Regions from separate parts of the Lysinibacillus sp. UBA6686 genome, predicted to be linked through region 1. Evidence: riboswitches for the same ligand, from Rfam matches in the RefSeq annotation. Region 1 holds a riboswitch; each other region holds the start of a gene.
What was found. Region 1 has a riboswitch for cobalamin ahead of B2R82_RS06465 (glutaredoxin family protein). Riboswitches for the same ligand answer to the same signal wherever they lie in the genome.
Positions count from the first base shown of each region.

Region 1 (7,859 bases):
AATGCCAATTTTTATATTGACCGGTCAGAATAATTTTGTTACTGTTTAATGGAATTAAATTGTAGGAGGATGTTTACGATGACAATAGAAAGCTTTAGAGCGTTAGTAGTCAATCAAGATGAAGAATTCACAGTACATGTTAACAATCTTACTTTAAATGATCTACCAAATGGTGAGGTATTAATTAAAGTAAGTTACTCTGGCATTAATTATAAAGATAGTCTTGCTACGATTCCCAATGGTAAAATTGTTACTTCATATCCTTTCGTACCTGGAATAGATTTAGCTGGGATCGTTGTTTCCTCAGAAGATCCTCAATTTAAAGAAGGTGACGAGGTGATTGCAACTAGCTATGAAATTGGTGTAACCCATTTTGGTGGCTTTAGTGAATATGCTCGTATCCCATCTAAATGGGTTGTTCCACTTCCAAAGGGTCTCTCCCTAAAAGAAGCAATGGTTATTGGCACTGCAGGATTTACAGCAGCATTGTCTATTCAAAGGTTGGAGGAGAATGGTGTTAACCCTGAAAAAGGGAAAATACTTGTGACTGGTGCAACAGGTGGTGTAGGCAGCTTTGCTGTGTCTATCTTATCAACACTAGGTTATCAGGTAGAAGCAAGTACTGGAAAAGAATCTGAACATGAGTATTTGAATAGTCTTGGAGCCACTTCGATTGTTTCTCGTGAAGAAGTATTTGACGGGAAAATCAGAGCATTAGGCAAACAGAAATGGGCAGCTGCTGTTGATTCTGTAGGTGGAGAGCCACTCGCCTCCTTATTAAGTCAAATTCACTATGGTGGGGCTGTTGCTATCAGCGGATTAACAGCTGGAACACAACTTCCTACAAGCGTCTTCCCGTTTATTTTACGAGGGGTTAATTTACTGGGGATTGATTCTGTTTATTGCCCAATGGACATTCGATTGAAAACATGGAATCGTTTAGCGGAGGATTTTAAACCAGCAAATCTTGAAAATTTCATTCATCAAGAAGTAACACTTCAGCAACTTCCTGATGTTCTCCCTATTTTACTAAAAGGTCAAGCTAGAGGGAGAATACTTGTGAAATTATGCGATTAGTAGCCTAAAAATACTATGCAGCCATCTGCTTTCTTTATTTTATCGGATGCCAGTTGGTTGCATTGTTTATGGTGGCAATAAAAAAAGAATTAAGTTCAGTAATACCGAACCTAATTCCTTTTCAGTTATAGAATTTCTTTCAAAATTTAACTAACCTTATTTTACACCACTTGCCCCAAACCCAGACGTTCCACGAACAGTAGGCGATAATTCATTTACTTCTAGCAATTGAATTGTAGGCACAAGCTGAATGACCATTTGAGCAATACGCATTGATTTTTCTACTATAAATGTCTCTTTACCATGATTGATTAAGATAACACCTATTTCGCCCCTATAGCCTTCATCAATTGTGCCTGGACTATTTAGAACTGTTATACTATGTTTTAATGCTAGTCCGCTTCTTGGACGAATTTGAGCTTCCGTTCCTTTTGGTAATTCAATTTGTAAGCCTGTTTTAATTAGTTTAGCTTGTCCTGCTGGAATCTCTGCTGCCTCAATTGAATAAAGATCCATTCCAGCATCACCTGGATTGGCCTGCATCGGAAGCATAGCATCAGCATGTATTCTTTTGATTTTTACGTCTAAGTTCATTATTTTTCATCCTTAACGATTAAAATTAAATGTGTCGTCTGTAATCGGTGCTACTTTTGCCTTGGCATAAGTCGAGCCCTTTTGTGAAAAGAAGTCATATGTGGAGCCTTCATTACGAATACCATTCATCACAATAGGATTGACTTCTTCTTCTGGGAACATTGATTCGAAGCCGACATTCATTAACGCTTTATTAGCATTATAGCGTACATAGGCTTTGACTTCAGGAGATAATCCTGTTTCCGCATAAATATCATCCGTATATTTCATTTCATTTTGATATAAATCTAGTAATAATTCATAGCCCCATAAACGTAGCTCTTCTTGTTTTTCTTTTGAAAATTTCTTGAATAGATTTTGAGCAAAAAAGCCAACTGCGACACCATGGATGGATTCGTCGCGTAAAATAAGCGAAATAATTTCAGCACTGTTTCGTAGGAAGCCTTGTCCTCCTAAGTATAGCGGGTAGAAAAAGCCAGAATAGAAAAGGAAAGATTCAAGCATAACGGAGGAGAACATCGCTTTCCATAAGCTTTCTGGATTGTCTTCTTCAATACTATTATAAATAGCTGCAATTTTATTGGCCTTATACTGTAGAAATTCATTTTTCTTAACCCATTCAAATAGCTCATCTATTTCTTCGTTTGTACAAAGCGTTGTGAAAATATAAGAATAGGATTTGGCATGGATGGCCTCAAATGCATCAAAAACAGTTAGGACCGCCTTCTCCTGTAAATCGTCTGTATAAGCGGCCACACGATTCATCCCTATATTTGTTTGGACGGTATCCAGTAACGTTAATCCTGCGAACACTTTTTTATACGTGTCTTGATGCTCAAAGCTTTTCCACTGTTTAATATCTTTGCTGACCGCAATTTCTTCAGGAAACCAAATTTGCTTCCATTGCTGGTCCCAAAATATTTGTGCAAGTTCACTCGTTGCCTTATTCCAATTGACTGCCTCATATATTATATTTGACATGCTACACACTCCTCTAAGCTTTGTAAACGTTGGCGAACATAGTAAACGGACTTAATTCCCTTTATCCATGCATAAATATATACTTTAGCCAATTGTTCTGTAGTCCAATTGTCAGTTACATAAAGCGTCATCGAAATGCCTTGGTCAACATGTTTTTGAGAGGCTGCATATAAATCGATTAAGTCATATGGATCAATATCATATGCTTCTACATATAAATGACTGTTTTCATTTGTTAAATGTGGCATTGGATAAATTGTTCGGCTATCCGCATAATCACGTACCTCTACGCGCTCTGTACAAGGAGCAATAGAAGCCGTACAGCTACGGATGTAAGAAATACTTCCAGTAGGTGCAATCGCCAAACGATATGAATGAAATAATCCATATTGCATAACATCCTGCTTTAAATTCTCCCACATTTTTGCTGTTATGATTGGAATATTTCCAAGCGCTTTTAGCACAGCAGGTGACAGTTCTTCCTCTGTTTTATTTATATATTGATTAAAGTAAATACCTGAAGCATAGTCACTTTCCTCAAATCGGTAGAATGTTTCGCCTCTTTCTTTTGCCATCACCATTGAAGATTTGAGTGAAAAATAATTCATCGCCTCCATAAAATGGTCCATAAAATCAATAGAATCCTTTGAGCCATACATGATTCCCTCAGTAACAAGATGGCCGTGGAGATTCATACAACCAAGCCCTACTGAATGCATTAATTTATTTGCTTTTGCAACAGGGGGTACATTCTTGATGTTCGTCATTTGTGACACATTTGTTAATAGATGCATAGCTGTATCGACTAATGTTTCAAAATTAGTTACTTTGCTTGCTGCATGGATATCAATTGAACCTAAGTTACAGGATACATCTAGCCCATATTCATTCGGCACATCTTGGTCAGTAATAATACTTGTTTCTTGAACTTGCAATATTTCTGTACATAAATTTGACATTTTCACACGACCAATATTTTTAAGCGGATGCACGTTATTAACATTATCATCAAAAATTTCAAATGGATAGCCCGATTCAAATTGCGCTTTTTTTACCTCTGTATAAAGCTTACGTGCATTCAAACGCTTAATTTTACGAATTTTCTGATTATCTAGCAGCTCGTAATACATTTCTGTAATTGAAATTTCAGACATACGCTTACCATATTCTTTAAAAATATCATAAGGACTAAACAATACAATATCTTTATCACGTTTCATAAGTTCAAAGAAAATACTTGGTATAATAATGCCTGTCGATAGAGTTGCGAGACGAATTTTATCATCAGCATTTGGTTTTTTGGATGAAATAAAATTTTCTATATCAGCATGAAAAATATTTAGATAGACTACGCCCGAGCCATTTCGTTGTCCAAGCTGATTGGAATAACTGAAAGAATTTTCTAATAGTTTCGCTACTGGGATTACACCACTTGCACGATTTAGAATCTCTTTAATTGGATCTCCTAAAGGACGTAAATCTGTTAAGTTTACTCCAACTCCACCACCAAGGCGTGATAGCTCCAAACAATACCCTATATTTTCAGCAATACTATTCATAGAGTCATCCATTGATAATTTAAAGCAGCTTACTAGTTCTCCACGTGCTTTCTTTCCACTATTTAAAGCCGTTGGAGTTGCAGGCTGATACGCCTCCATCATCGCTTCAACAGAGCGTTCTGCTAATATTGTGTCGCCTTGTGCTAAATACAAAGCAATAATGACAATACGGTCCTCATATTTTTCTAAAATTTCTTCCCCATCACGACTCTTCATGGCATAACTATCGTAAAATTTACTTGCACTCATAAAGGATGGAAAACGGAAATGATAATCATATGCCTTTTTGTATAGCTTTTTAATAAATTCCATCTCATACATATCGATAAATTCTTTTTCATAATAACCCTCATCGACTAAATAACGGATTTTTTCTTCAATATCAATAAAGTAACGGAGACGCACGTTTACATATTCTAAAAAGTAACGGCGTGTTGCTTCTCGATCCTTTTCTAACTCTAATTGACCTGTTGTACTATAACGATTTAGTACATCATTATTAAGCTTTAAATATGTTTTCACGCGATGACCCTCATTTCATAAAACGTTTGTATTGCATCATAATCAGTTTGATTTCCTCGTAAATCTAATTTACGCACTAGAGGCACATGATACTTTGCTGCAATTTTCTCGCCAGCAGCGCCAAATACTGTATGGCCGAAATTACTGTTGCCACTTACAACTACTCCCTTACAGTAATTTCCGTTTTGTTCTAAAAAACGAGCTACCTTTGCAGGGATATCACCTAATCCGTCTGTGTATGTGATTAAAAGGTAGGGCTCACTCAACTGTAATTCCTCAGACAGCTCCATTGATTTCCCCTTTAATTTTGAGACAACATTTCGGACATTACCTGTACGACTAGCATAAATAATCATAGTGAAATCAGCTCGATTTGAGAAACAATTTCCTTAACATCCCCTATAAATGTCTCATTATATTCAAGAACTGGCACGCTTAAAAATCCTGCATCTATAATAGTTTGCTTTGCTTTTTCATCATGGTCAATATTTACAATTTCTGCTTCAATTCCTACTCGTTGTAATTCAGATTTTACCCAAAGACATTTAGGACAAATTGTTTTTGTATAAAGTTTCATATAAATCCCTCTTTTCATAAAATAAAAGGCTATCTCTTCAAAGAGAGACAGCCTAAAATGGAAACGTTAAAAACACATAAAAATAGCTACGTCCCCATTCCTTAATCCCCGAAGAAATGATTGTTGTGTTTTATATAGGCAGGTCTCCTGGCTTTGCTTCATTCTCTGATTTCCTTCCCATGCGAAAGCACAGTGGCTTAAATCATCGTCAGCTTTACAGTTGCGGGGACAGCGTCGGTATTGCACCGAACTTCCCTATTAAACTACATATAGTAGTACCTTAATAAAACAAACACAATATATTGTTTTCCGATAGAACTAAGTGTACCATCCTTCAAAATAAAAGTAAATCTAGATTAGAGACTTCTTAATAGTAAGATTATTCGATATTTTCCGCAAAATGATATTAAGCAAGTGGATAAATAGTTCCTAACGCTATAAACAATAATAGACATCTGATAAAGAATTATTTTTATGAAAGTAGTAACACTATGTATTTAAAGTCATTTTCCTGCCTTTCCTTGCAAGAAGTAATTATGTAAATACTTTTTTGGAATATAACATCAAAAATATAGGCATAAGCTAATACAATAATTCTTTACATAAAAACAGTCCTTATTCCGAAGAATAATAGACTGTTAAACTTTTGATTGTTGATAAATCCTTACATATTATTCTAGCCGATAAATAAAGATAGTCCTTATTAAATTCAGACGTCCAGCGCATTTTATGTTCTCTATCATAGACTTCCTTCACTTTACCATTTTTTGAACTACAAAAGAAACTATTAGCCTCTTCACTCTTTAAATATCATTTTTCCATTTGTCGTAAATTCTATTTGTTAGGAAAAGTATTTTCATTCCATTTAGGCATGTATCTATGCTGCTCTACTTAAATGTATCGCACATCCATTGATAAAATTTTTCCTTCTCCTCAAAATTTGGATAATGAGCTGACTCCTCGAAAGAAATAAACTCCTTTTGATCCGCTTCAATCCTATCAAAATAATTTTTTGCTGCATTAGATGAAGTCATAGCGTCGTATTTACCCATTACAAAATAAAATGGTAGCTCAAGTTTGGTAACGATCTTAGGTAGCGGCTTATCCAAGGTTTCTTTTACAAGCTGTTCTTGTGAATTAGCAACTCCATATGTATAGCGAATTAAATCTAATAAATTATATTCACGACTTAATAGTATATCGCCATCCGACATATTAATAAGTCTTGTAGCGCCGCCGTACTTATACACATAGCCTCTTGGAGTCACTGCCTCTCCAGCATGTATTTTTTCAGCGACCCCCTGTAAGTACTTCACATCTTCTGTATTTCCGGCTTTTTTCGCTTCACTTATCGTATTATTCAAATTATCTATTTCACTTTCTTGCATATTGCTCATCTGACCAATCCCAATATAGGCTTCATATTTTTCTGGAGCTTTATAAGCAGCCATTGTTCCTAAGTATGTGCCGTAAGAATGACCTATTAGGATCACTTTCTCTTTACCAAATCGTTTTGAAATATAATCCGTAAGTTCTAATAAATCATCTACAAGTACATCTGCCGTTAAGTTAGAATAATCCTCATTAAAATGATACGATTTACCGCTTCCTCTTTGATCGTAATTAACGACAGTGAAATCCTTTTCTAATAAGTCTTCGTACTTGGCATAAGGAATTTCGGACACACTCGGTCCCCCGTGTACATATATAATGACCGGGTTATTTTGATCACGACCTCTAATCATGATTTGCTGTTTTGTACCATTGATCTTAACTTGTTCTAAAACGCTAATACTGTTATCCCCTTTTATATTCGAAGTCCATGTGGGACGAAAAAGTACTAATAACAATATTATTATAATAATTACTCCCATATATTTTATTATTTTCTTTATATTTTTCATCTAATTCTATTAATTCCTTTCTGCTAATGTAATTTAATTTATGATCCAATACATGCTTTTAAATATTGTGAGGCCATTTTTTAGCAATCCTTATTATGAAATGGATTTAAGCTTGTGTATTTTTACCTCCCTTATTCATTACTCTACCAATGAAAGGTAATATGCTGTAGTGCCAGCAAGTCAATAAAAAGTCATTAAAAAACGACATTTTATGACCTTTGGCTAATACATATTACTTCTTTAAAAATAAGTGGCTTTTGCCATGAATTTAAATCTACTAATATAAAAAAAGAGCGTAGACAAAGTCGGTTGAACTTTATCTACACTCTTTTACTTTAATGTTTTTTTATCTACTATAAGACTCTCTTCCATTGCTTTAATAATAGCTGAAGATCTATTTTTAACGTTTAATTTTGAATAAATGGTAGAAATATAGTTTTTTACAGTTCCAATTGAAAGAAACATCTTTTCTGAAATGTCTTTATTGGATAATCCTTGGGTTAAATATTTTAAAACCCTTAATTCTTGATTATTTAAATCATATGGATGATTTATAAGGTTATCGTCAAGATGTTCTGGGTGCTCGTTTTTCTTTATTTGTATCTGACCAAACACCTCTTTTGCTAATTGTTGAGGGATGAGAGA
Region 1 is NZ_DKJS01000023.1:125,808-133,666, forward strand. It holds gene B2R82_RS06440 (NADPH:quinone oxidoreductase family protein) at 79-1,077, shown strand; gene dut (dUTP diphosphatase) at 1,234-1,671, opposite strand; gene nrdF (class 1b ribonucleoside-diphosphate reductase subunit beta) at 1,684-2,652, opposite strand; gene nrdE (class 1b ribonucleoside-diphosphate reductase subunit alpha) at 2,640-4,733, opposite strand; gene nrdI (class Ib ribonucleoside-diphosphate reductase assembly flavoprotein NrdI) at 4,730-5,089, opposite strand; gene B2R82_RS06465 (glutaredoxin family protein) at 5,086-5,310, opposite strand; cobalamin riboswitch at 5,431-5,608, opposite strand; gene B2R82_RS06470 (alpha/beta hydrolase) at 6,198-7,214, opposite strand; gene B2R82_RS06475 (response regulator transcription factor) at 7,545-7,859, opposite strand, start outside.

Region 2 (7,859 bases), on a different contig from region 1:
GGAGCATTTTCTGTTGCGGCGGTACTTGGTGGAGCAGTAAAAACAACAAGTGTAGATGTTGCAAAGCGTAGTTTAGCTAAAACAATTGAGCAATTTAGCGTCAATAATATAGACTATGAATCACAGGATATTAAAGTAATGGATGTTTTTAATTATTTTAAATATGCACAGCGTCATCATTTGAAATATGATCTTGTTGTTTTAGATCCACCTAGCTTTGCACGGACAAAGGAAAGAACGTTCTCAACAGCGAAAGACTATCCGAAATTGTTAATTGACACGATTGCCATCACAGAGAAAAATGGTATTATCGTTGCTTCAACCAATAACGCAAGCTTTGGTATGAAAAAGTTTAAAAGTTTTATTGATCAGGCCTTTAAAGAAACGCATACACGCTATAAAATTGTTGAGGAATACAGCCTGCCGAAGGATTTCCGTGTACCACGTGAATATCCTGAATTTAATTACTTAAAGGTTGTTTTTATAAAAAAAATAGACTAAATGCATTGAGACAGAATCACCTCCCTATGATTCTGTCTTTTTGTTCGGATAAATTTCTGGTTTATTATATAATATACTTACAAATTATAGGTAATTGGAGTGATTAAATGGCGTATATTCGTGAAAAGTTAATGATTACAACTGAAAGGCTAGTCCTGCGATTATTTCAAGCATCTGACGCAGAAACGGTGGCAAAGCTTTGCAATAACTATAATATTTATAAAAGTACATTGTACTTGCCCTATCCATATAGTTTGAATGATGCGTTGTCATGGATAGAACGCCATTACGATCATTTTATGGAGGATATTTCGTACGAATTTGCAGTAACTGATAAAGAAACTGGTGAATTATATGGAGCAATTGCATTATCGAATAACAAACGTTTTAATCAAGGAGAAATTGCCTATTGGATTGGTGAGCAATATTGGGGAAAAGGCTATGCGACAGAGGCAGCGCAGTCGATTCTACAATTCGCTTTTGAAGAAAAGAAACTGCACAAAGTATTTGCACGATTTTTTTCATCAAACCCTGCTTCTGGAAAAGTAATGAAGAAAATTGGTATGACACAAGAAGGAATATTAAAGGATCATATTATAAAAGACGGTAAATACGAGGATTTAGTATTTTATGGAGTTATTAATCAATAATTTAGAAAGATGGCCTAAGAAGCTTTTTTAGCCCTTAAGCCACCACCCTCTATGATTCTTATAGGTATTTGACAAACCAATCTCGAATATATTCCAATCTATTCATTCTTAACATTGGTTTTCCACTTCTTGAAAGTTCGTGATTGGATTCAGGGAAGCGAATAAATTTTGCTTCTTTTTTACGATGCTTTAAGGCAATAAACAATTGCTCTGCCTGTTCAATCGGGCAGCGATAGTCTTTTTCACTGTGTAAAATTAACAGTGGTGTCTGTACATAGTCCACATATTTCAGCGGAGAATGATGCCATAGCTTTTCAATATCGTCTAGTCCCGCTTGAATTTGCCAGTCTGTAAAGTAATAGCCAATATCACTTACACCGTAAAAGCTAATCCAGTTAGAGATAGAGCGTTGCGTAACAGCCGCTTTAAAACGGTTTGTATGGCTAACAATCCAGTTAGTCATAAAGCCACCATAGCTGCCTCCTGTCACGCCAAGTCGGTCTTGATCAATAAATTCATACTGTTCCAATACATAGTCAACAGCAGCCATAAGGTCTTGATAATCATTGCCACCATAATCACCTCGGACTGCATCAACAAATTTTTGACCGTAGCCGTGACTACCGCGAGGATTCGTATATAGTACCGCAAAACCTTGTGCAGCAAGTATTTGAAATTCGTTAAAATAGGTATGGGCATACATTGCGTGCGGACCACCATGGATTTCAAGAATAAGTGGATATTTTCCCCCCTCCTCATATCCGATGGGCTTCATTATCCAGCCGTTTACTTTCCAGCCATCTGCCCCTTCATATTCAATAGCTTCTGGAACAGATAATATTCTTGATCTTAAAAACTCTTCGTTCACTTTAGTGAGCTGTTCCTTTTCACCAGTTTTTAAATTGACGTAAAATAGATCACCAGGATTTGTTGTAGTGCTGATGGCAACGACTGCTTTATCATTTTGTGAATCAAGTGAAAAACCATAGACATACTGATTATCATGAATCGCTGGATATATTTCTCCAGCAATATTTCCAAAATAAATGGCTGTATTTCCGTGATCTGTCACTTGGAAGTAAAAGCTATGACTATCCTTCATCCATTGGATACGTGGAGCCACAACATCTTGTAGATAATCTCCAACTACAAAATCACCGACAGGAGCGTCAAAATCACTTGTTACACCTGTTAAATTACCCTGCTCCAAATCATAAATCCATAGCTTTGCTTGTGTAGCGTTTTCAAATTCTCTCTCACTTCCAAGAAAAGCGATGTATCGACTGTTCGGGGACCATGAAGTTTGGTAGAACACCCCCGTTCCTTCTGTTAGTTGGCGCGTTTGTTTCGTTTCTACCTCCAATAAATAAATATCATTATTGAAAGAAAAATCTACATCCTCTGTTAAATCAGCCAGATAAGCCAGATATTTTCCATTTGGTGACCATGTATCCAAATGGAAATGATGGCTTCCTGTCGTCACTTGTTCTAGCTCCCCTGATTCAAGATCGACAATGGCAATGTGAGTATATTGATCTATATCGATAAATCCAGCAGCATCTGATTTATACTTCATGTTGTCAACTTCAAGAGGTTTAAGTTCTTTTTCCTCTTTCTTAACATCTTCTGCTTTATCACAGATATCTTCATTTTTACCAAGCTTTACGGAGAAGGCAATTTTCTTACCACATGGAGACCATACAGGTGATGTGGCACCGTTTTTACAATGCGTAACTTGTTTGGCTTCTCCACCTGTTTTAGCAAGCACAAAAATTTGTGGCTTGCCAGTTCTCGTTGATACAAACGCAATTTTGCTGCCATCGGATGACCACACAGGTGAATTTGTTTTATCATCACCAAATGTCCATTGTAGAGGATTTTTTTCAGTCAAATTTATATAAAATAAATTTGATACATAGTCATTCTTTTTTTCATCAATACAAGTTTCTACATAAACTACTCCTTTTCCATCAGGTGATACTTGTGGATTTGATACTGATTTTAATCGATATAAATCTTCTGGTTGAATCCCATGTTTCACTGTTATTCGCTCCTTCTTGTTGAATTCTTACATAGCATTTTATTTCGATACACTAAGTATTTTCCCTGCTTAAAAGAAAAAATTTTTTAAGCCTATGTAATCTTTTATATGTGAAGAAGTATTTTACAATGACGAGGTTTCTTACAAAGTGACACCATGCTTGATAAGACTAGTTTTTAGAAATCAAACGCTATATCCCAATAGTCAGCCGTTTTTGTTCTACGATAAAATTTATAAAAAGGTTCATTTGATCGAGCATGCTCTTTGTAGAGTAAAATAATTGCATGGAGATAGCTTTCAATATGGTTAACGGGAATCCGTTTAGCAAACAATGTCCCCGCTTGAGCATTTGCCCCCATCGGCACCGCTCCTAAATAAACATCAAAGCTATCCTTTTGATAAATGAGGCCGATATCATCATAGACAACATTATAGCAAGCCGATGCACAGCCATTAACATTTAAGCGTAATCTTGATGGAACTGCCTTCCCTTCTAATGAATCATATAATTGCTCTGTTATAGGGGCTGCCTCCATTTTATCGCCATCACAGAAATCACATGCCTTCATGGCAACGATCGGACCTTGCTTTGCCACGTATAGTCCTGCTTTTTGTAGCTCATTTATAGCTTCTCCTAGACCAACAGTAGGAATTGATAATAATATACTGTAGGATGCAGAGTATTTAATAGCACCAGTGTTTCCAACGACCTTTGCGATTATTTGAAATTGTGTTGGAGTATAATGCTTATTAATAATTCCAGGGCTTACCGCAAGGCGAGTAAATTCTCCCTGATGATTTAGCTTTTCAAAGGTTTTCTCTGGTATGTTCATATTAAATGCATTCATGTATGATATCTCCTTATGAAAAAGGAGCCAGCAAAATGCTAGCTCAAATTTTAAAAGTTATCTGGATAAAAGCCTTTTGCCAAAATTTGAATCGCTTCTGCGGCACGGACACCTTCAGATGCTGCAGATAATGGTAAAATAACAAAATGTTCGTTTTTCACGGCTTCTGTTTCTTTTAATGCTGGGTCATTCTTTAAGAAATTAATTTTTTCCTCAGCAGATGTCTCTCCATAATCAATGACAACTATCACCTCTGGATTATGTGCAACTGCATCTTCTTTTGAAACAGTTGTCCAACCTGCCTCCACATCACCAAAAATGTTTTTACCCCCAGCAATCGTTACCAACTCATTCATAAAGTTTTGCGCTGCTGTAAAGACTTCCTTATCACCGCTATCAAAAACTAAAACAGGTAACTCTTTGCCATCCTGTGGCAATTTGGCACGAATATTATCTACATCTTTTGTCATTTGATCAATCAAAGCTTCTCCACGATCTTCGACACGGAATATTTTTGCGATATTACGAATATCTATGAAAATATCCTCTAAAGTTGGTTTTGTCATATTGGAGGCTGTATGTAAATAGGTGTGAATTCCTAATGCCTCAAGCTCTTCAGGAGTACCAACACCTTTTTCACCAAAGGCGCTTTTCCATCCCCCATATAAAAAGTCTGCCTCTGCATCAATAACCTGTTCCTTTGTAGGATATTGGTCAGCTAATACAGGTACTTTATCGTAAGCAGCTTGGAAAGGCTCATAAATTTTATCATCTAAATAAGCTGTACCAACCATTGAATCCTCTAAGCCTAAAGCTAGCATAATTTCTGTTACATGTTGGTTTAAGCTAATTGCTTTTTTGGGCGCTTCTTTATAGACCTGTGTTGTCCCGTTATTGTCGATCGTTACTTCTGCCGTTGCCGCTTGCGATGGTTCAACCTTCTCCCCTTGTGCTGCTGATTCTTTATCTTCCTTCGCACTGCATGCACCTAGAATGGCCATTAATGCCAGTGCAAAGACAAGCCACATGCTGTTCCATTTCTTCATGTCCTTTTCTCCTTTGATGTTAAATATATAGTAAGAAATCAGTTGACTTCTTTACTATCATGTTTTTGTTATGTACTGTGTAATAAATTGATAAAGGGCATAAAAAAATCCCCTTGTTTCCAAGAGGTTCGCATAGTGAAATAATGGCTTTTGGCCTGATTCACTATCCCCATCCTCGTGGTTAAAGTAAAGAATAATATTGGCAGGTATCCTGGCTTAGGTTCATCATCTATACGCCTTCCCATAGGTTGAATACAGTGGCATTTTGTATAGACTCCCCATTTACAGTTGCGGGACAGCATCGGATTTGCACCGATTTCCCTTTTAAGCAAATGACTAAGGCCATTTGCACCAATATAAAGGTATTATTGTTTGTTATAAATATTATTGATAGACTAGCAAAAGAAATTTCTATTCGCAATCTCACAAAAAAATCCATTTTCTAATTATTTTTAATATTATAGCACTATTCTTACATAATCGAGAACTATTTTACATTAATTATTTTTCATAATCAGTTGATTTGGAGCACAATTATGACATATTCATATTTCTTGAATTCAACAAAATTCTGTTACAATGAAATGGACGGATTTATAGAAACGAGGATTATTTTATGCATAAAACTATTGGAGTCCTTGCTCATGTGGATGCAGGAAAAACAACATTCTCAGAGCAATTATTATTTCATACAAAAAGTATTCAGGCTCGTGGGCGGGTGGATCATCAGGATACATTTCTGGATAATCATGAGCTGGAGCGTCAACGTGGCATCACAATTTTTGCTGAGCAAGGTCGGATGACAATTGGCAACGATACCTATACATTAATCGATACACCAGGACACGTCGACTTCTCCCCTGAGATGGAGCGTGCGATTCGTGTTATGGATTATGCCATCATTGTGATTAGTGCAGTTGAGGGTTTACAGGGGCATACAGAAACAGTCTGGCACCTATTACGCCAGTATCACATTCCAACCTTCTTTTTTATCAATAAAATTGATCGTGAAGGTGCAGCGGTGGATAATGTTATGGCACAGCTTCAAAAAGATTGCTCTGAGGATGTACTATTAGTAAATGAAATGTTCCATTCGGATTATATTCCTTCTAACATAATGGAATGGCTAGCTGAACGTGATGACAATCTTTTGGATGCTTTTCTTAATGAAACATTAGATAGTGGTAGCTGTTTTACCCAACTCCAAGCGATGATTAAACAGGAAAAGGCATTTTTGTGCTTTACTGGCTCAGCATTAAAAGATATCGGCATACAGGAATTCCTTGCACAGCTCCCACTGCTTACTGAAACACATTTCAATGCTGCTGCACCATTTCAAGGTGAAGTCTTTAAAATTCGACATGATGGCCATCAACGTTTAACTTTTATCAAAGCATTACAGGGAACCTTACATATTCGAGATGAATTTTCATTTGGCGATGTAACCGAAAAAGTGACGGAAATAAGGTTATATAACGGACATCGTTATGAAACCGTACAAGAAGTGACAGCTGGCGAAATTTTTGCTGTAAAAGGGCTTAGTAAAGCAAATATTGGTGCGATCCTTGGAAGCTCTAGTAACCCACAGCCCTATGAGTTAGTGCCAACCCTTCAGGCCAAAGTACAATACAAGGGAGACCAACATATAAAGGAAGTCTTAAAAATCTTTCGAATCCTTGAAGCGGAAGAGCCGTCATTACGTGTGATTTGGCATGAAAAATTTCAAGAGATTCAAGTACATATTATGGGGGTTATCCAGCTTGAGGTCCTTATCGAAGTGCTAAACAAGCGTTTTTCACTAGCCATTTCGTTCGGGGAGCCACAGATATTATATATGGAAACAATTGCATCAACTGTTACAGGATATGGTCATTTCGAACCTTTAAAACACTATGCAGAAGTACATTTATTAATGGAGCCAAGTGCACGCGGTACTGGTATTACATTTGTCAATGCATGTCATACAGACGATTTATCCGTTGGGCATCAACGACTGATTGAAAAGCACTTATTCGAGCGCGAACATCATGGATTACTAACAGGCTTTCCCGTGACTGATATTCATTTTACGCTTTTAACAGGGCGTGCACATATTAAGCATACCGACGGCGGCGATTTTCGTGAGGCCACATTCCGAGCATTACGGCAAGGGCTTGAACAAGCGGCGAACATCCTTCTGGAGCCCTATTACCGCTTTAAGTTAAAAGCATCTACCGATTTTATCGGCCGCATAATGACAGATATTCAGCAAGCATCCGGTACATTTGACCCTCCAATTGTTTCAGAAGAGGATGTCATGATTACGGGTCGTGCTCCTGTCGCGACATTTATGAACTATAGTACGACCTTTGCGGCCTACACCAATGGTAAGGGTGTGCTTTCTCTACAATTTGATGGCTACGATGAATGTCATAATCCGGAAGAAATTATTACTCAAATCGGCTACAATAAAAATGCCGATCCTGAATATACATCCGCAAGTATTTTTTGCGCAAAAGGAAAAGGCTATTCCGTTCCATGGCATGAGGCACAAGCAGCAATGCATTGTATCAAATAATTTAGAAAAGTAGAAACAGGACATGTGGAATTGATACCATGTCCTGTTTCTGTACTGCAGATTCTATTAATTCTGGTTTCGAGAGGTATTGATTAATCGGAGCGGATTTCTCCTTAGCCTGAGCAGTTTTATGGCTTGCCTGAGCGGGTTTCACTTGAACCTGAGCAAGTTTTGGGATGACCAGAGCGGGTTTCTCCTGTACCCGAGCGATTTTTG
Region 2 is NZ_DKJS01000075.1:38,098-45,956, reverse strand. It holds gene B2R82_RS20095 (class I SAM-dependent rRNA methyltransferase) at 1-501, shown strand, start outside; gene B2R82_RS20090 (GNAT family N-acetyltransferase) at 609-1,151, shown strand; gene B2R82_RS20085 (S9 family peptidase) at 1,210-3,198, opposite strand; gene B2R82_RS20080 (precorrin-3B methylase) at 3,369-4,040, opposite strand; gene B2R82_RS20075 (ABC transporter substrate-binding protein) at 4,091-5,086, opposite strand; cobalamin riboswitch at 5,271-5,457, opposite strand; gene B2R82_RS20070 (elongation factor G) at 5,703-7,643, shown strand; gene B2R82_RS20065 (hypothetical protein) at 7,645-7,859, opposite strand, start outside.
Region 2: another riboswitch for cobalamin. It lies ahead of B2R82_RS20075 (ABC transporter substrate-binding protein); the one in region 1 lies ahead of B2R82_RS06465 (glutaredoxin family protein).

Region 3 (7,859 bases), on a different contig from region 1:
ACTCGTAGATAAAATACTAAATTTACATGGCAATAGGGATGATTTAAGTAAAAAAATAATCGATTATATTTATACGCATTTTGATGATCCTCAGCTGGATTTAAATTATTTATCAGGCATATTTAACAAAAGCCAAGCAAATTTAAGTATATTAATTAAGAAAAGCATTGATAAAAATTTCATCCACCTGTTAAATGAGCTAAGAATTGACAAGGCAAAGCAGCTACTAGTTCATAGTAATAAAAGAAATAATGAAATCGCTTCGTTGGTGGGCTATAGTAATGAAGAGTATTTTAGTAAAGTATTTAAAAAATATGTTGGAATGACACCAGCCAAATATCGAACTATTTAAATCTAGTGTGTTTTGGTAAAATAAGTATAGAATGACCGAGTTGAAAATAGAAAGGATGAGTAATATGTTCCGATCAATAGCGCCTCCAACAATGTCTTGACAGTAGAGTCTACTGTTTAAGGCATTCCACACTAGCTTGCTCTTCTTGCAATAGATTCTACTGTATAGGCTAAAAACTATATAAGTAGAAAGTAGGAATCAGAAGTGAGCGGAAAATTTGCATTTGTTTTATCTATGATTATCTTTGGGGCTATCGGTGTTTTTGCTAAATATATACACCTGCCATCCAGTGAAATTGCCTTCTGGATGAGTGTGATTGGCTCTAGTTTTTTATTGATAATTTTCATCGTTAAAAAAGAAAAAATAACGAAAGCATCCATTTTGTCTAATATATGGCCATTACTGCTATCTAGTGTAGCGTTATGTGGGAATTGGATTTTTCTATTTCAAGCGTACAAAGAAACAACCATTGCCAATGCAGCGCTTAGCTATTATTTTGCGCCAGTTTTAGTGATTTGTTTATCACCAATTGTATTAAAAGAAAAACTGTATCTAAGAAAAATTTTCTATGTAGGTGTGGCATTAGTTGGATTATTCTTTATTGTCCATAGCCAAGCTACAGAAGAAAATGGGCAAGATATCGGCATTGTGTATGGGCTTATTGCAGCATGTTTCTATACGTTGGTAACTTTTGTCAATAAGTATATTCATGGACTTAAAGAACCGTCAAACACAATTCTGCAGCTTTCTTTAGCAGCGTTATTTCTAGCACTTTATCTTAATGGAACAACTGGATTTCAAATCATGTATATCGATATAAAATCCATCAGTTTACTAATAGCATTGGGCATTGTCCATGCCGGTATAGGCTTCTATCTTTTCTTTTTAGGAATGAGTCATTTAAAGGGGCAAAGCATAGCCATTCTAAGCTATATTGACCCTCTAACGTCATTGGTAATCTCAACGATGATTATAGGAGAAAAAATGACTATGCTGCAAATAATAGGAGCTATTCTATTGCTTGGCGCGACATTTATTAGTGAAATAGATCAGAAAGAAGTCTAATTTAGCTTTAAAGGTGACATATTGACAGAAAGATATCTTTACAGTAAATTAAAAGAAATTGCATAATAGCATTAGGTGCCCATTGAGGGAGAATAGGGAATAAAGTGAAAGTCTTTAGCGGTCCCACCACTGTAAAAAGGAGTTTCATAGAGAATGCCACTAGCATGGTGCTGGGAAGGTTCTATGAAATGTTGAAATTGAGCCAGGAGACCTGCCTAATTGCTTCGATTATATAGACGATGGAAAAGTCTGTAGTTTATTTGTCATGAATAAACTGCAGGCTTTTTATATTGTCTCGAAAGATTGAAAGGGGAATAGTTTCATGCAATTATTACAGCACACGATTAAAAAAATTCAAAATGCGGATAGCCGTATGATGGAGAAAGCTAGGGAATATATAGACTCTCTGAGCAAGCCACCTGGAAGCTTGGGGAAATTGGAGAATCTTGCTGTACAGCTTGCTGGTATTACAGGAGAATTATTTCCTAAAATTGAGAGCAAAGCAATTATTGTCTGTGCAGCAGATCACGGTGTTTGTGAGGAAGATGTAACTTCAAATCCACAAAAGGTCACCTTTTTACAAACATTGAATTTTCCAAAAGGGCTTACGGGTGTTTGTGCAATCGCCAACATAACCAATGCTAAAATTATAACGGTTGACGTTGGTGTAAAAGAAGATTTACCGCTTGATGCTGGTGTCATTCTTAAGAAAATTAAATATGGGACAGATAATATGGCAAAGGGTCCAGCTATGTCAAAAGAGGAAGCTATTCAATCCATCGAAGTAGGAATTGAAGTTGCAACGAACGAAATAAGAAACGGAGCGGATGTTCTTGGAACTGGTGAAATGGGTATTGGGAATACAACACCAAGTGCGGCTATCCTATCCGTGCTTCATGCCTGTCATCCAAATATAGTAACAGGACTAGGTGCAGGTGTGGGAGCAGGGGGAATTGCGCATAAGGTGGAGGTTATTCAACATGCTATTGCACTAAACAAGCCCAATCGCCACGATGCTATTGATATTCTTGCAAAAGTTGGTGGCTTAGAAATAGGTGCTATGGCTGGAATTGTACTTGCGGCTGCTGCAAATCACAAACCTGTTGTAATTGATGGCTTTATTTCTACGATTGCTGCTCTCATTGCCTTTGAGCTTGAGCCAAAAGTAAAGGACTACATCATTCCTTCCCATGCCTCAGAAGAACCAGGGGCTAAAATAGCAGCCAAGTTGCTTGGTGTTGAACCAATGCTACATATGAATATGCGTTTAGGAGAAGGCTCTGGTGCAGCTTTAGCATTTCCAATTTTAGATGCAGCTTGCTCTATGATGAAAAACATGGCAACACTTGAGGAATCTGTAGTGCTAGTAGAATCGAAAGAATAGATCGTAACAAAAAGTATAACAAGCCCATATTCAAAACTATTTGGGCTTGTTACTATTTATAAAATGCCTATGCCCGATTGAGCTTTCGTAAAGGCAAACGCCATTTCTTCATATAGGAAAGAATTCTTAGCACTGTTATCATACCAAATAATCCATATAAAAAGAGGTCGCCTGTCAATACTTCTAGACCAATCATAAGTCCTGCAAGAGCTGCCCAAACCCCGTAAATTTCATCACGTAATACGAGAGGCTTGCGTCTTGCTAAAAGATCTCGAACTATGCCGCCTCCTGAACCAGTTAAGACAGCAGCTACAATCACTGCGCTAATGGGCATGTCGAGCTTTACAGCATAGAGGGCACCTTGAATAGCAAATGCCGATAAGCCAATGGCATCCGTAAAGTTTCCCCAGCGATGCCAATGCTGAATTAGATGATGTGGAAAAATAAAAAATATAGTAATTGCCGCAAGTGCAATTTGGAACATCATATCCTGTCCCCATAATGTTGTAACAGGCAGGCCAATAAGTAAGTTACGAATTGCGCCACCACCAAAGGCAGTGACAATACCGAGTATATAAACACCGAATAAATCGTATTCTTCCTCCATGGCGATAATTGCCCCAGAAATAGCAAAGGCAATTGTTCCGATAATACTGAAAACCTCCCAAGCCATCCCTTTCACCCCTTCTGAAAAATAATGTACTTTCTCATTAAAGTTAAAAAATTCTATTAAATGTAAGAGAATCTATGAAATTTCAAAAATAATGAAAGAAGTCCGCACATTAGCTTAGCGCAAATTGCGAGTAGAAACAATAGGCAAGTTTTGCAGACACATCTACAAATTGTTAAGATAAGATAGGAGAAAGTGAAAACTTCAATTTGTGGGTGTAGATGCCCGCAATTGAAGAAATGTGAATGGAGAAGAATGCATGACTTTTACAACGAATTTAACAGAAGAAACGTTAGCATTGGCTACCAAAATAGAGGATAAGGTTCGCCCGTTTCAAAGGAAGGTAGACGAGATGGCGTTCTTTAATCAACAAAAGGTGCTTGCAGCTTTTAGGAAGCATCAAGTGAGTGACTATCATTTACACCCTTCTAATGGATATGGTTATGATGATGAGGGACGTGACAATTTAGAGCGTGTTTATGCAGAGGTTTTTGGAGCGGAGGCTGCCATTGTACGTCCGCAGATTATTTCAGGGACCCATGCCATTACGCTTAGTCTATTCGGCGTGCTGCGACCGGGTGATGAATTGCTGTATATTTCAGGTCAACCATATGATACATTACAATCCATAGTAGATGGCGGTGATAAGGATACTGGCTCATTAAAGGATTATAAAATTGGTTATCGACATGTAGATTTAATAGAAAATCAACTGATTGATTGGAACGGTGTAGCGACTGCTATTACAGAGAATACAAAAATGATTGCGATTCAACGATCAAAGGGCTATGCATCACGTCCATCCTTTACTATTGAAGAAATTGCTTCAATGTGTGTGAAAATCCGTGAATTAGCACCACAGGCTATCATCTTTGTCGATAATTGCTATGGAGAATTTGTGGAGGCTCAGGAACCGACAGAGGTAGGGGCAGATTTAATGGCAGGCTCTCTGATTAAAAATCCAGGCGGTGGCTTAGCCAAAATTGGTGGCTATATTGCTGGTCGTGCCGATTTAGTTGAAAAATGTGCCTATCGTATGACGTCACCGGGTATTGGTGCAGAAGCAGGTGCAACACTAAATACGCTTGGTGATTTTTATCAGGGCTTTTTCCTAGCGCCACACGTTGTAGCACAAGCATTAAAAGGCGCAATTTTCACAGCGGCAATGCTAGAAGAAGTTGGCATGTCTACATCTCCAAGCTATGATGCGAAACGAACGGATTTAATTCAATCTGTTTCATTCCAAACGGCTGAACAAATGATTGCTTTTTGTCGCGAAATCCAAGCGAACTCACCAATCAATGCCCATTACGCACCAGAGCCAGCCTATATGCCAGGCTATGAGGATGATGTCATAATGGCGGCTGGTACCTTTGTTCAGGGCTCCAGTATTGAGCTTACAGCAGACGGTCCTATTCGCCCACCATATACGGCATTTATTCAAGGCGGTCTCACATATGAGCATGTAAAATTTGCTATTTGTAGTGCAGTTCAAAAAATTCAGCAATAGATAAGGTGGAAAAAACTATTCAAATCGTGATTTTGAATAGTTTTTTTACAATTTTGTAGCAGTCGAAAAAATATTTAAAAACGATGTTAGGAAACCTTACATACTTGTTGACAGTGTAAAAATTTCGTTATATGATTAGCGGGTATTGGAGGGGACTTAAATGAGTCGTGAAATTAGACGAACTATGCCGTTATTATCTATGAGTATCGTGATGCAATTGACCGAGCTTTCGGCACGCCAAATTCGTTATTATGAAGAACACCATTTAATTGAGCCGCACCGAACAGAAGGCAATCGTCGAATGTTCTCATTAAATGACGTCGATACATTGCTAGAAGTTAAAGATTACTTAGAACAGGGCATGAATATGGCGAAAATTAAAAAGTTATTCGCTAAAAAGAATAATCCTGTGACGACAGATGAGCCAGACTTAAGTGACTCAGAATTACGTCGTATCATGCGTGAGGAAATGCGTCAAGCACAGCGCATGCAAAAATCATCCATCCGACGTGGGGATTTATCCCGATTCTATTAAAAGCCTTTAATAGGGTAGGGTAAAGATAAAAGCTAGACAAATTATAGGAGTGTGGAAAACTGTGGGTAAATACACAAAAGAGGACATTAAACGTCTTATCGAGGAAAAAAACGTAAGCTTTATTCGTCTACAATTTACGGATATACTTGGCACAATTAAAAACGTTGAGATTCCTGTAAGCCAATTAGACAAAGCGCTAGAAAATAAAATGATGTTTGATGGTTCATCTATTGAAGGCTTCGTTCGTATCGAAGAATCAGATATGTATTTATATCCTGATCTAGATTCCTTCGTGGTGTTCCCTTGGACTTCTGAAAAAGGGAAAGTAGCACGCTTCATTTGTGATGTATACACTGCGAAAGGCGAACCATTTGCTGGTGACCCACGTAACAACCTAAAACGTATCCTAAGAAAAATGGAGGATTTGGGCTTCACAAGCTTTAATTTAGGACCTGAGCCAGAGTTCTTCTTATTCAAATTAGATGCAAAAGGCGAACCAACATTAGAGGTTAATGACCACGGTGGTTACTTTGACTTAGCGCCAACTGATCTTGGTGAAAATTGCCGTCGTGATATCGTATTAGAGCTAGAAGAGATGGGCTTTGAAATTGAAGCTTCTCACCATGAGGTAGCTCCTGGACAACACGAAATTGACTTTAAATATGCAGATGCTATCACAGCTTGTGATAATATCCAAACGTTCAAATTAGTTGTAAAAACAATTGCACGTAAACACGGCTTACACGCTACTTTCATGCCAAAACCATTATACGGTGAAGCTGGCTCTGGGATGCACTTCAATGTTTCATTGTTTAAAGGCAAAGAAAATGCTTTCTATGATGAAGCGACTGAATTAGGTCTTTCTGAAACAGCTATGCAATTCATGGCAGGCGTTCTTGCGCATGTTCAAGGCTTCACAGCTGTAACAAACCCAACAGTTAACTCTTATAAACGACTTGTTCCTGGGTATGAAGCTCCATGTTATGTGGCATGGTCAGCACAAAACCGTTCACCACTAATTCGTATTCCATCAGCTCGTGGTCTGTCAACACGTGTAGAGGTACGTTCTGTGGACCCAGCTGCAAATCCTTATTTAGCAATGGCTGTTATTTTAGAAGCGGGTCTAGAAGGGATTCGTCAAAATCTAACTCCACCAGCTGCAATTAACCGTAACATTTATGTGATGTCTGAAGAAGAACGTAAAGCAAATGGAATTGAAAACTTACCACCAGCTCTTGATGATGCATTAACATTACTTGCTAAAGACAAAGTATCGCAAGAAGCGTTAGGTGAGCATATCTATGCAAACTTCAAAGAAGCAAAAGAAATTGAGTTTGATATGTATCGCACTACTGTCCATCAATGGGAACGTGACCAATATTTAAAAATGTACTAATTAAGATTAACCGAGTATCTAATAGAGGATACTCGGTTTTTTACAGACATATAAAAAGCACAAAAAGCGATGAGGCGTTTAACAACCTCATCGCTTCTTTTTTATCTTGATTCTAGCAAAATATTAAGTAAGTGGCGAGATGAATGGTCATTTATTTCGCTAGCTTACAGAGTCCCTTGGCTATCACAGATTTTGAAGAGGAGCGTTTTGAGCGAGCTTGACGCAATCACGCTGGGGTGTGTAATTGACTAATAGCCCATACGACTATGATGATACGGCATATGACCGTGGTGATGGGACATATGGCAGTGATGCTGCGGCATGTGACAAGGGTTAGGTGGCATTTCGCAAAGTGTATGGTTTTCGCAACATTCATTCACGACAGATTCAGTACATGGGAAATAGTATTGATGATCGAAAATATGTTTATTTACATTTGTAATATGTGTTGGTTGTACATGCGGTACGACAGTATGGATATAATTTGTACGAACATATTGCTCTGGTGGCATAAATTGTGGTGGATCAAATTGTGTTGGCATTGCTTGTGGTGGACAACAATGTGGACCTTTCCCATGATGACGCATACGATTAAACATGGTTATTACCTCCTGTTTTAATAAGTTGTGGTTCATTATTAAGATATGAGTGATATGTCGATAGGGTCTATTTATTTGCCTACTAACTATTAGATAAATCTCACACATCAGTGAAAATCGAAACTTATGTAACATATGCCTAATATATCCTTATAGCTTATTAGATGAGTATATATACCTTTGTTTCGGGTGATTTTCTTTATCAAAAGAGGTTAATTTGTATATTTGTATAATAAGCAGCCAATTAAAAATAAAATATTATTAAAATTATTAGTAAGGTACGTTTTTTATAAAAAAAGATATTGTAAATACATTTTTTGTACAGTATACTCTTTTAGTGATAATGAT
Region 3 is NZ_DKJS01000081.1:20,928-28,786, forward strand. It holds gene B2R82_RS21845 (response regulator transcription factor) at 1-352, shown strand, start outside; gene B2R82_RS21850 (DMT family transporter) at 557-1,417, shown strand; cobalamin riboswitch at 1,474-1,650, shown strand; gene cobT (nicotinate-nucleotide--dimethylbenzimidazole phosphoribosyltransferase) at 1,740-2,801, shown strand; gene B2R82_RS21860 (trimeric intracellular cation channel family protein) at 2,869-3,474, opposite strand; gene B2R82_RS21865 (aminotransferase class I/II-fold pyridoxal phosphate-dependent enzyme) at 3,731-4,981, shown strand; gene B2R82_RS21870 (MerR family transcriptional regulator) at 5,142-5,516, shown strand; gene glnA (type I glutamate--ammonia ligase) at 5,578-6,912, shown strand; gene B2R82_RS21880 (CotD family spore coat protein) at 7,161-7,511, opposite strand.
Region 3: another riboswitch for cobalamin. It lies ahead of cobT (nicotinate-nucleotide--dimethylbenzimidazole phosphoribosyltransferase); the one in region 1 lies ahead of B2R82_RS06465 (glutaredoxin family protein).

Region 4 (7,859 bases), on a different contig from region 1:
GCATAGGCGTAAGAAAGCTGATTTAGTTCAAAGTAAAAGTCTGTCGTCATTAGAAAAACCCTCCATACACGATGAGGAATAGTAAGATAGCTGCAATACCTAGCCAGTTTTTCATGCTATAGGTTGCATTCTCCTGCCAATAGACCGTTTCGCCACCTCGCGCTTGCATGGCATTATTAAGTTCGCGGCTTCGTTGGAACATTTCAGCAAATAATGCAGCAATAAGCATAGATATAGAGCGTAGCCACTGGGCAGGTGAATGATAACCAAGTCGTGCCTGCTGAGCAAGATGAATTTTTTGCATACTGTCTAAAAAAATAAAAATAAATCGGTATGTTAATTCCACTAGTTCAACAAACAAGGTAGGAATTCTACATTGTCGTAACACATGACAAATAGACTGTACAGATGTTGTTAGGATTAAAAAATATAAACAACTGACACTACCTAGAACGATGAAAAAAAGTTGCTTTGCTGTAACTAAGCTTGCATTGCCCACAAAAATTGTCCAATCATTGAAAGAAAATGCCCAAATATGTGCAGGTAATTCGTTAGCCGCTGGGGCTATTGAAATTAGAATAGATAGTAAGCTAGATAGTAAAAAAAATCCGGGTAACAATAATAGTTTTAAATAATATTTCACAGGAATTTTAGCGCCTATAATGATAAAGGCACTCATTACAATAAATGTAATGAGTGAAATTCGTTCATCTCTCATGATAAGCGACAATAATAATAGTCCAAAAGAAAACAACATTTTTTCTAGCGGATGAACAGACGCTAGCTTATTCATATATGCATACTTATCAATTAGTAACATACTTAACCTTCTTTATGTTTGCCGCGCATTAAGCCAATAAAGTATCCGATAAATCCAGCACCTATAGCAGCTTGTAGTGCAAATAGTAGGCTTTCAATTTCTCCACTTGGTGGTTCCCATAAGCTTTCAAACCATGGTTCGTAGTCAGCATTTATTTCACCGATTGCTGCCTCTGCTTCACCATCTGCTCCTTCGAATTCTGCACCCTTTTGAATGAATAGAGGGATAATTGCTAATAACACAACGATAGCTAGCAGTAATAAGTTTTTTTTCATTCTAATGTGCCTCCTTTGTTGAAAAAACACGTAATGCTTTTAATTCGCTCACATTGTATTTTTTCAAGAAGTTCATCACAACTACGGTTAAAATCCCTTCACTAACAGCAAGAGGGATTTGTGTTAATGCAAAAATACCTGCAAATTTTGTGAATGACGCCATAAAGCCACCAACCTCAGAAGGAAAAGCAAGAGCTAATTGAACAGAAGTGACAATATATGTACCTAAGTCACCAAGCATAGCAGCTAAAAACACAGCTAAGGAAAATGAAAGACCCATTTTTTGAGAGCCTTTAAATACATAATAAGCAATAATTGGACCAACTACTGCCATAGAAAAGGCATTTGCTCCTAAAGTTGTAAGCCCTCCATGCGCTAAAAGTAAAGCTTGGAATAATAATACAATTGTTCCGATTACACTCATTGCTAATGGACCAAAAAGAACTGTACCAAGTCCAACTCCTGTTGGATGCGAGCAGCTTCCAGTTACTGAAGGGATTTTTAATGCTGATAAGACGAAGGCAAAGGCACCTGATAGTCCTAAAATCATTTTTGTTTCAGGGTTTGCATCGATCGTTTTACGAATTGAACGTAATCCTAAAATAATAAATGGAATAGATACAACCCACCAGAAAATGGCCCACTCAATTGGTAAAAAGCCCTCCATTATATGCATGGCGAATGCACGATTTGGCACAAATAAAAATGCCAATAAGAAATAACTAAGCTTCCAGCCTGAGAATTTCAAAATTTCTCCTCCTTACATATAGTTTTTGAATTAGCGTGCGAAAAATAAAAAACACTTCTCCTTATGGGAAAAGTGCATAGCTAAAACAATTAGAATTCGATTCTACTAAGCCGCACACCTATCCTCGTAGGTTGAAACGTTCACATTCTTTTCGGCAGGTCTCCTGGCTTTAGTTCCTCATTTTATAGGCCTTCCCATCCGTTGGACAGTGACATTCTCTATAAAACTCCCTAGTACAGTGGCGGGACCGCGCCGGACTTGAACCGGCTTCCCTTTTAAGCGAAATGATAAGCACTTCGCACCGAAAAAAGATGAAGTTGTGAGATTTCACGACAAAGTGTAACATAATTTTCCATCATGATGCTATCTTTTTTTAGAAAAAATTTTTAAAATTGAGGTACAATCTAGAAAATTCTGATAAAATAAAAGAGAAATTTTTCTTTTTTCTACGAATTTTTTGATGAAATTTTAATGGAAATGTCACAATTTTAGAGAGAAATATTGAAATTTTAAAATTTTAAGATATGATAGAGACAGTTTTAAATTCATGTTAAACAAACAAATTTGATATAAAAACATACATAAGTGCTTGAATATTTTCAAGATAATAGGGAAATTGGTGAAAGTCCAATACAGCCCCCGCTACTGTAATAGCTGATGAAATCGCAAATGCCACTAGTGCAAACTTGGGAAGGCGCGAAAGTAAATGGAAGCTTAAGTCAGGAAACCTGCTTATGGAATGATGCATGCAAACTTTTCGGAGGGAGAAGTTGAAGCAAAGGCGAATACCTGTAATTTATTCGACTTTATTTGGCTTCTACAAAACCTTTACTCTTCGATTAGAGTAAAGGTTTTTCTTGTTCCTAAACGTATTGAGGGGAGAACAACGATGACTACTTGGAATTTAGAGGGGATGCAGACACATCTTTTTATTTGCAATGGCAGTAGCTGTATGAAAAAAGAAGCAGAGGAAATTACGCAAGCCATTCGTGATGAGATACAGTTGCAGGCACTTGATAAAAAAATACATACAACCCGGACACGTTGCAATGGCAGATGTAAGGATGCATGTGTTGTCATTGCTTATCCGCAAGGGAATTGGTACCGTGTGCCAACAACTGAACATGCGAGGGCACTTGTGCAGGATTTACATCATGAGTCACTGCACCATGAACATGTTTTTACGCTTCGTGAGGGCACATTACAGCGCACAGCACAAACAACAGCCATTAAAGGCATCGAAAAGGTGAAAGAGGGGTAACAAAAATGGCGCAAAAAGGAAAGATTTTTGTAGTTGGCTTTGGGCCTGGTGATTTTAATCATATTACACATCGGGCTGTGGAGGCATTACAACAGAGTGATATGATCATAGGCTATAAAACATATGTAGAGCTAATTCAGGACTTAGTTAGTGCAAAATCTATTGTTAGTACAGGTATGACGGAGGAAGTATCTCGTGCACAGGAAGCGGTACGCCAAGCAGAGGCAGGGAATATTGTTTCTGTTATTTCCAGCGGTGATTCTGGTGTATATGGAATGGCAGGGTTAGTGTATGAGGTATTAATCGAGCTTGGTTGGACGGAGGCAACTGGTGTAGAGGTAGAAATTGTTCCAGGTATTTCTGCTATCAACTCATGTGCAAGTTTACTAGGTGCGCCAATTATGCATGATGCTTGTACGATTAGTTTAAGTGACCACCTAACACCTTGGAATTTAATTGCGAAGCGTGTGGAAGCAGCAGCGATGGCAGATTTTGTGATTGCACTGTATAACCCAAAAAGTGGTCGACGTACAAGACAAATTGTGGAGGCCCAACGAATTTTATTAGAATATCGTTCACCTGATACACCAGTGGGACTTGTTAAAAGCGCTTATCGTGACCGTCAGGAGGTTACCATGACAACTTTAGCAGAAATGCTAGAGCATGATATTGGGATGCTGACAACGGTTATTATCGGAAATTCATCAACATTTTTCTATGATAATAAAATGATTACACCACGTGGCTATCAGCGTAAATACACACTTGGTGAGGAGAAGCAGCCATTACGTCCACACCAACGTTTAAGGGAAGAAAATGAGCCATGGGCAATGAATCAAGAAACAGGGGAGGCACGCAATGACTTTGCGGCAGATCCCAACGCTAATCGTATCGAACCCAGTTTAGCCATTTCTCCTAATCCAAAACAAAAAAAAACTTCACTTGAGATGGCGACAGCAGCCTTAGCGATGGTCAACGGAACAAGTGAGGTAAAGGCAACGCCCAAGCTTGTGCAACAAAAAATCGAATCTATCTTTGAGTTAGCTGTGAGCCCAGGAGTAGCCAATAAATTTTTCACCCCGCAACAGATGATGACGCTAGCAGAGGTTGTCGGGGAGGATGGAACGATGGAATACACGCCAGACCATCAAATCCATTTAAAAATTCCAACAACGGAGCCAGAAAAAATTACAGCAAAGCTACTTGAGGTTGGATTCTTACTGGCTCCGATTGGGGATGTACTATCATTAAAGGCTTGTGACTTCTGTTATGGGGAAAAGGCTGATTCGATTCCATATGCCGAGGAGATTCAGAAGCAGCTTGGCGGAATGTCTTTACCGAAAACGTTGAATATTGGCTTTAATGGCTGTGGTATGGCATGCTATCGAGCAGTATTTGATGATATTGGCATTGTTTATCGTAAAAGTAAGTTCGATGTTTTTATTGGGGCAAAGCCAGTTGGTCGTACAGCACATGCTGCACAGCCAGTTGTAGAGGGACTAGAGCCTGAACAACTTATTCCGCTCATTACGGACATCATCGAAGAGTATAAAGCAAATGCCCATCCAAATGAACGTTTGTTTAAGTATTTTAAGCGTGTGAAAAAGATTCTGCATTTTACGTACCAGGACATGTCTTCAAAAATAAAAGTAGAGCCCGCTCCATGCGGTGACTAGTGAGGAGTAATGAGATGAAAGCAATTTTATTTGTCGGCCACGGGAGCCGTTTAGCAGCAGGAAATGATGAGGTGCGTACATTTATCAAGCAAATGGCACCTCGTATTGATGATAGCTTCTTAGTAGAAACGTGTTTCTTGGAGTTTGCTTCTCCAAACATTGAAGAGGGTATAACAAACTGTGTCAAGAAGGGTGCAACAGAGGTGCATGTGATTCCAATCATTCTTCTTCATGCTGGACATTCAAAGCTACATATTCCAGCAGAAATTGAGCATGCGCGTGAACATTATCCACATATTACATTCACATATGGTCAAACAATCGGTGTCCATGAAGAGATATTTGCAATTTTAGAGGAACGTTTAGCTGAAATCGGCTTCAATGCTGAAGAGGAGCAACAGGATACAGCTATATTATTAATTGCACGAGGCGGCAGTGACCCATATGCAAATGGAGACTTTTATAAAATTACACGTCTGCTGTGGGAAAAATTGCCTGTGAAATATGTAGAAAGTGCCTTTATGGGGGTAACGGATCCTCGTGTCGAAGAGGGAATTGAGCGCTGTGTTAAGCTAGGTGCTAAAAAGATCATTATGCTTCCATACTTTTTATTCACGGGCATCCTAATGGAACGCATGAATGGTATGTGTCAACAATTTAACGACAAATATCCAGAGTGTGATATTCAAATTGCTGACTATTTTGGGTATCATGAACGCTTGCAAAATGTGCTACTTGAGCGTATTGAGCAGGCTGTAAATGGGACATCAACAGGGATGCAGGATTTAGAAAACTATCGAGCTTATGCAGCAGTGCATGGTCATGCGCATCATCATCACCATCATGACCACGACCATGATCACGACCACCATGATCATCATCACGAACATGACCACCACCATGAAGAGGAGTCTGTGAAATGATTTTCATGTTAGCAGGGACAAGTGATGCCAGAAACTTAGCTCTTGAAATACAGTCAGCAGGCTATCAGGTAACAGCAACAGTTGTTACTGAGTCTGCAGCCTCTAGCCTTGCTGAGGTGGGTCTACCTCATTTAGTTGGACGGTTAACAGCTGAGGAAATGGCAGCAATTATGACAGAACAAGGCTATCGTTTAGTTGTAGATGCCTCTCATCCTTTTGCTGAGGAAGCTTCAAAAAATGCCATGGCAGCAGCGGAGCAAGCAAATATACCATATATTCGCTATGAACGCGCGCATGAACATTATTCTCATCCTCTTATAACAATAGTAAAAGATTATGAGGAGGCTGCTCACTTAGCAGCAGAAAAACGTGGTGTCATAATGCTAACAACAGGCAGTAAAACGCTTGCGACATTTACGAAGGTTTTACATGGTCTGGAGAATACAAGGGTGATTGCACGTATGCTACCTAGACTCGATAACATGGAGAAATGTGAGGCACTTGGTGTGGCACAAAGGGACATAGTCGCTATACAGGGACCCTTTTCAAAGGAATTGAACGAAGCGCTCTTTCGTCAATATGATGTGACATTGATGATTACGAAGGAAAGTGGCAAGGTTGGCTCAGTGGATGAAAAGCTAGAGGCAGCACTTGCATGTGGTATTGAGACAATATTAATTGCAAGACCAAATATAAAGTATGGCCAGCAATATTCTACATTTACAGAAGTACTACAGGCAGTACAACACACACTTTAGGAGGCAATTCAGATGGATTTTAAAACAGATTTCAAACCTTTAACGGTGGATCCGGATAAAATTTACGATTACAGTTTTTCAATTATAGCAGAAGAAATGGGCGAGCATGATTTTTCAGAGGATGAGTGGAAGGTTGTTCGTCGTATTATTCATGCATCTGCTGATTTTGAGCTTGGTCGTAGCGTTATTATTACTCCAGGGGCAATTGAGGCAGGTATCAAGTCTATTCTTGCAGGTCGCCATGTGATTGCTGATGTGCAAATGATCGAAAGTGGCTCAGGAAAAAAACGTTTCCAAAAGCATGGTGGGGATCTACATTGCTATATCGCAGATGAAGATGTCTCAGTAGAAGCGAAAAAACAAAATACAACACGTGCTATTATCTCCATGCAAAAAGCTGCTAAATTACATGAAGGTGGAATTTATGCCATTGGTAATGCACCAACTGCATTATTAGAGTTAATCCGTTTAATTAAAGAAGGCTTAGCAAAACCAGATCTAATTATCGGTATGCCAGTTGGCTTTGTATCTGCAGCAGAGTCAAAAGAGGAATTATTAAAATTAGAAGGTATTCCGTATATTACGAATGTTGGCCGTAAAGGCGGTAGTACAGTGACGGTTGCCGCTTTGAATGCTATTTCACTTTTAGCGGATGAACAGGCGAAAAAATAATGGAGCGGAAGCCAAAAAAGGATCCCAAGGACATGCGTCACGGTTATACAACGGGAGCCTGTGCAACTGCGGTGGCAAAGGCAGCATTGCTAGCACTAATTACAAATGAAGAGCAGGAAACTAGTACAATTCATTTGCCAATTGGGCGAGATGCAACCTTTACTATCGAAAATTGTACGTTTGAAAACAATACGGTAAGCTGTGAAACCATAAAGGATGCTGGGGATGATCCAGATGCTACACATAAAGCACTTATTATTGGCACGGTGAGCTGGGCCGATACACCTGGCATTCATCTTGATGGTGGGATTGGTGTCGGGCGGGTAACAAAGCCCGGTTTACCTGTCCCAGTTGGAGAAGCGGCTATTAATCCCGTACCTCGTAAAATGATTCATAGCACTGTACAGGGTGTTCTTGACGATTTTCAAATTAAGCGAGGCGTCAACGTTATTATTTCTGTCCCAGATGGTGAAGAAATTGCGAAAAAGACCTTAAATGGTCGTCTGGGGATCATAGGTGGTATTTCCATTTTAGGCACAAGGGGAACCGTCGTGCCTTTTTCGAGTTCCGCTTATATGGCAAGTATAGTGCAAGCAATAAGCGTTGCTAAGGCAGCTGGCTGTGAGCATTTAGTCATTACAACAGGGGGACGCAGTGAAAAGTATGGAATGGCGCAATACCCTAATCTACCAGAGGAAGCATTTATTGAAATGGGCGATTTTGTTG
Region 4 is NZ_DKJS01000066.1:1,195-9,053, forward strand. It holds gene B2R82_RS17035 (energy-coupling factor ABC transporter ATP-binding protein) at 1-50, opposite strand, end outside; gene cbiQ (cobalt ECF transporter T component CbiQ) at 50-820, opposite strand; gene B2R82_RS17045 (energy-coupling factor ABC transporter substrate-binding protein) at 823-1,095, opposite strand; gene B2R82_RS17050 (energy-coupling factor ABC transporter permease) at 1,097-1,843, opposite strand; cobalamin riboswitch at 1,980-2,164, opposite strand; cobalamin riboswitch at 2,411-2,593, shown strand; gene B2R82_RS17055 ((2Fe-2S) ferredoxin domain-containing protein) at 2,733-3,104, shown strand; gene cobJ (precorrin-3B C(17)-methyltransferase) at 3,110-4,780, shown strand; gene B2R82_RS17065 (sirohydrochlorin chelatase) at 4,795-5,703, shown strand; gene cobK (precorrin-6A reductase) at 5,700-6,461, shown strand; gene B2R82_RS17075 (precorrin-8X methylmutase) at 6,474-7,133, shown strand; gene B2R82_RS17080 (cobalt-precorrin-5B (C(1))-methyltransferase) at 7,133-7,859, shown strand, end outside.
Region 4: another riboswitch for cobalamin. It lies ahead of B2R82_RS17055 ((2Fe-2S) ferredoxin domain-containing protein); the one in region 1 lies ahead of B2R82_RS06465 (glutaredoxin family protein).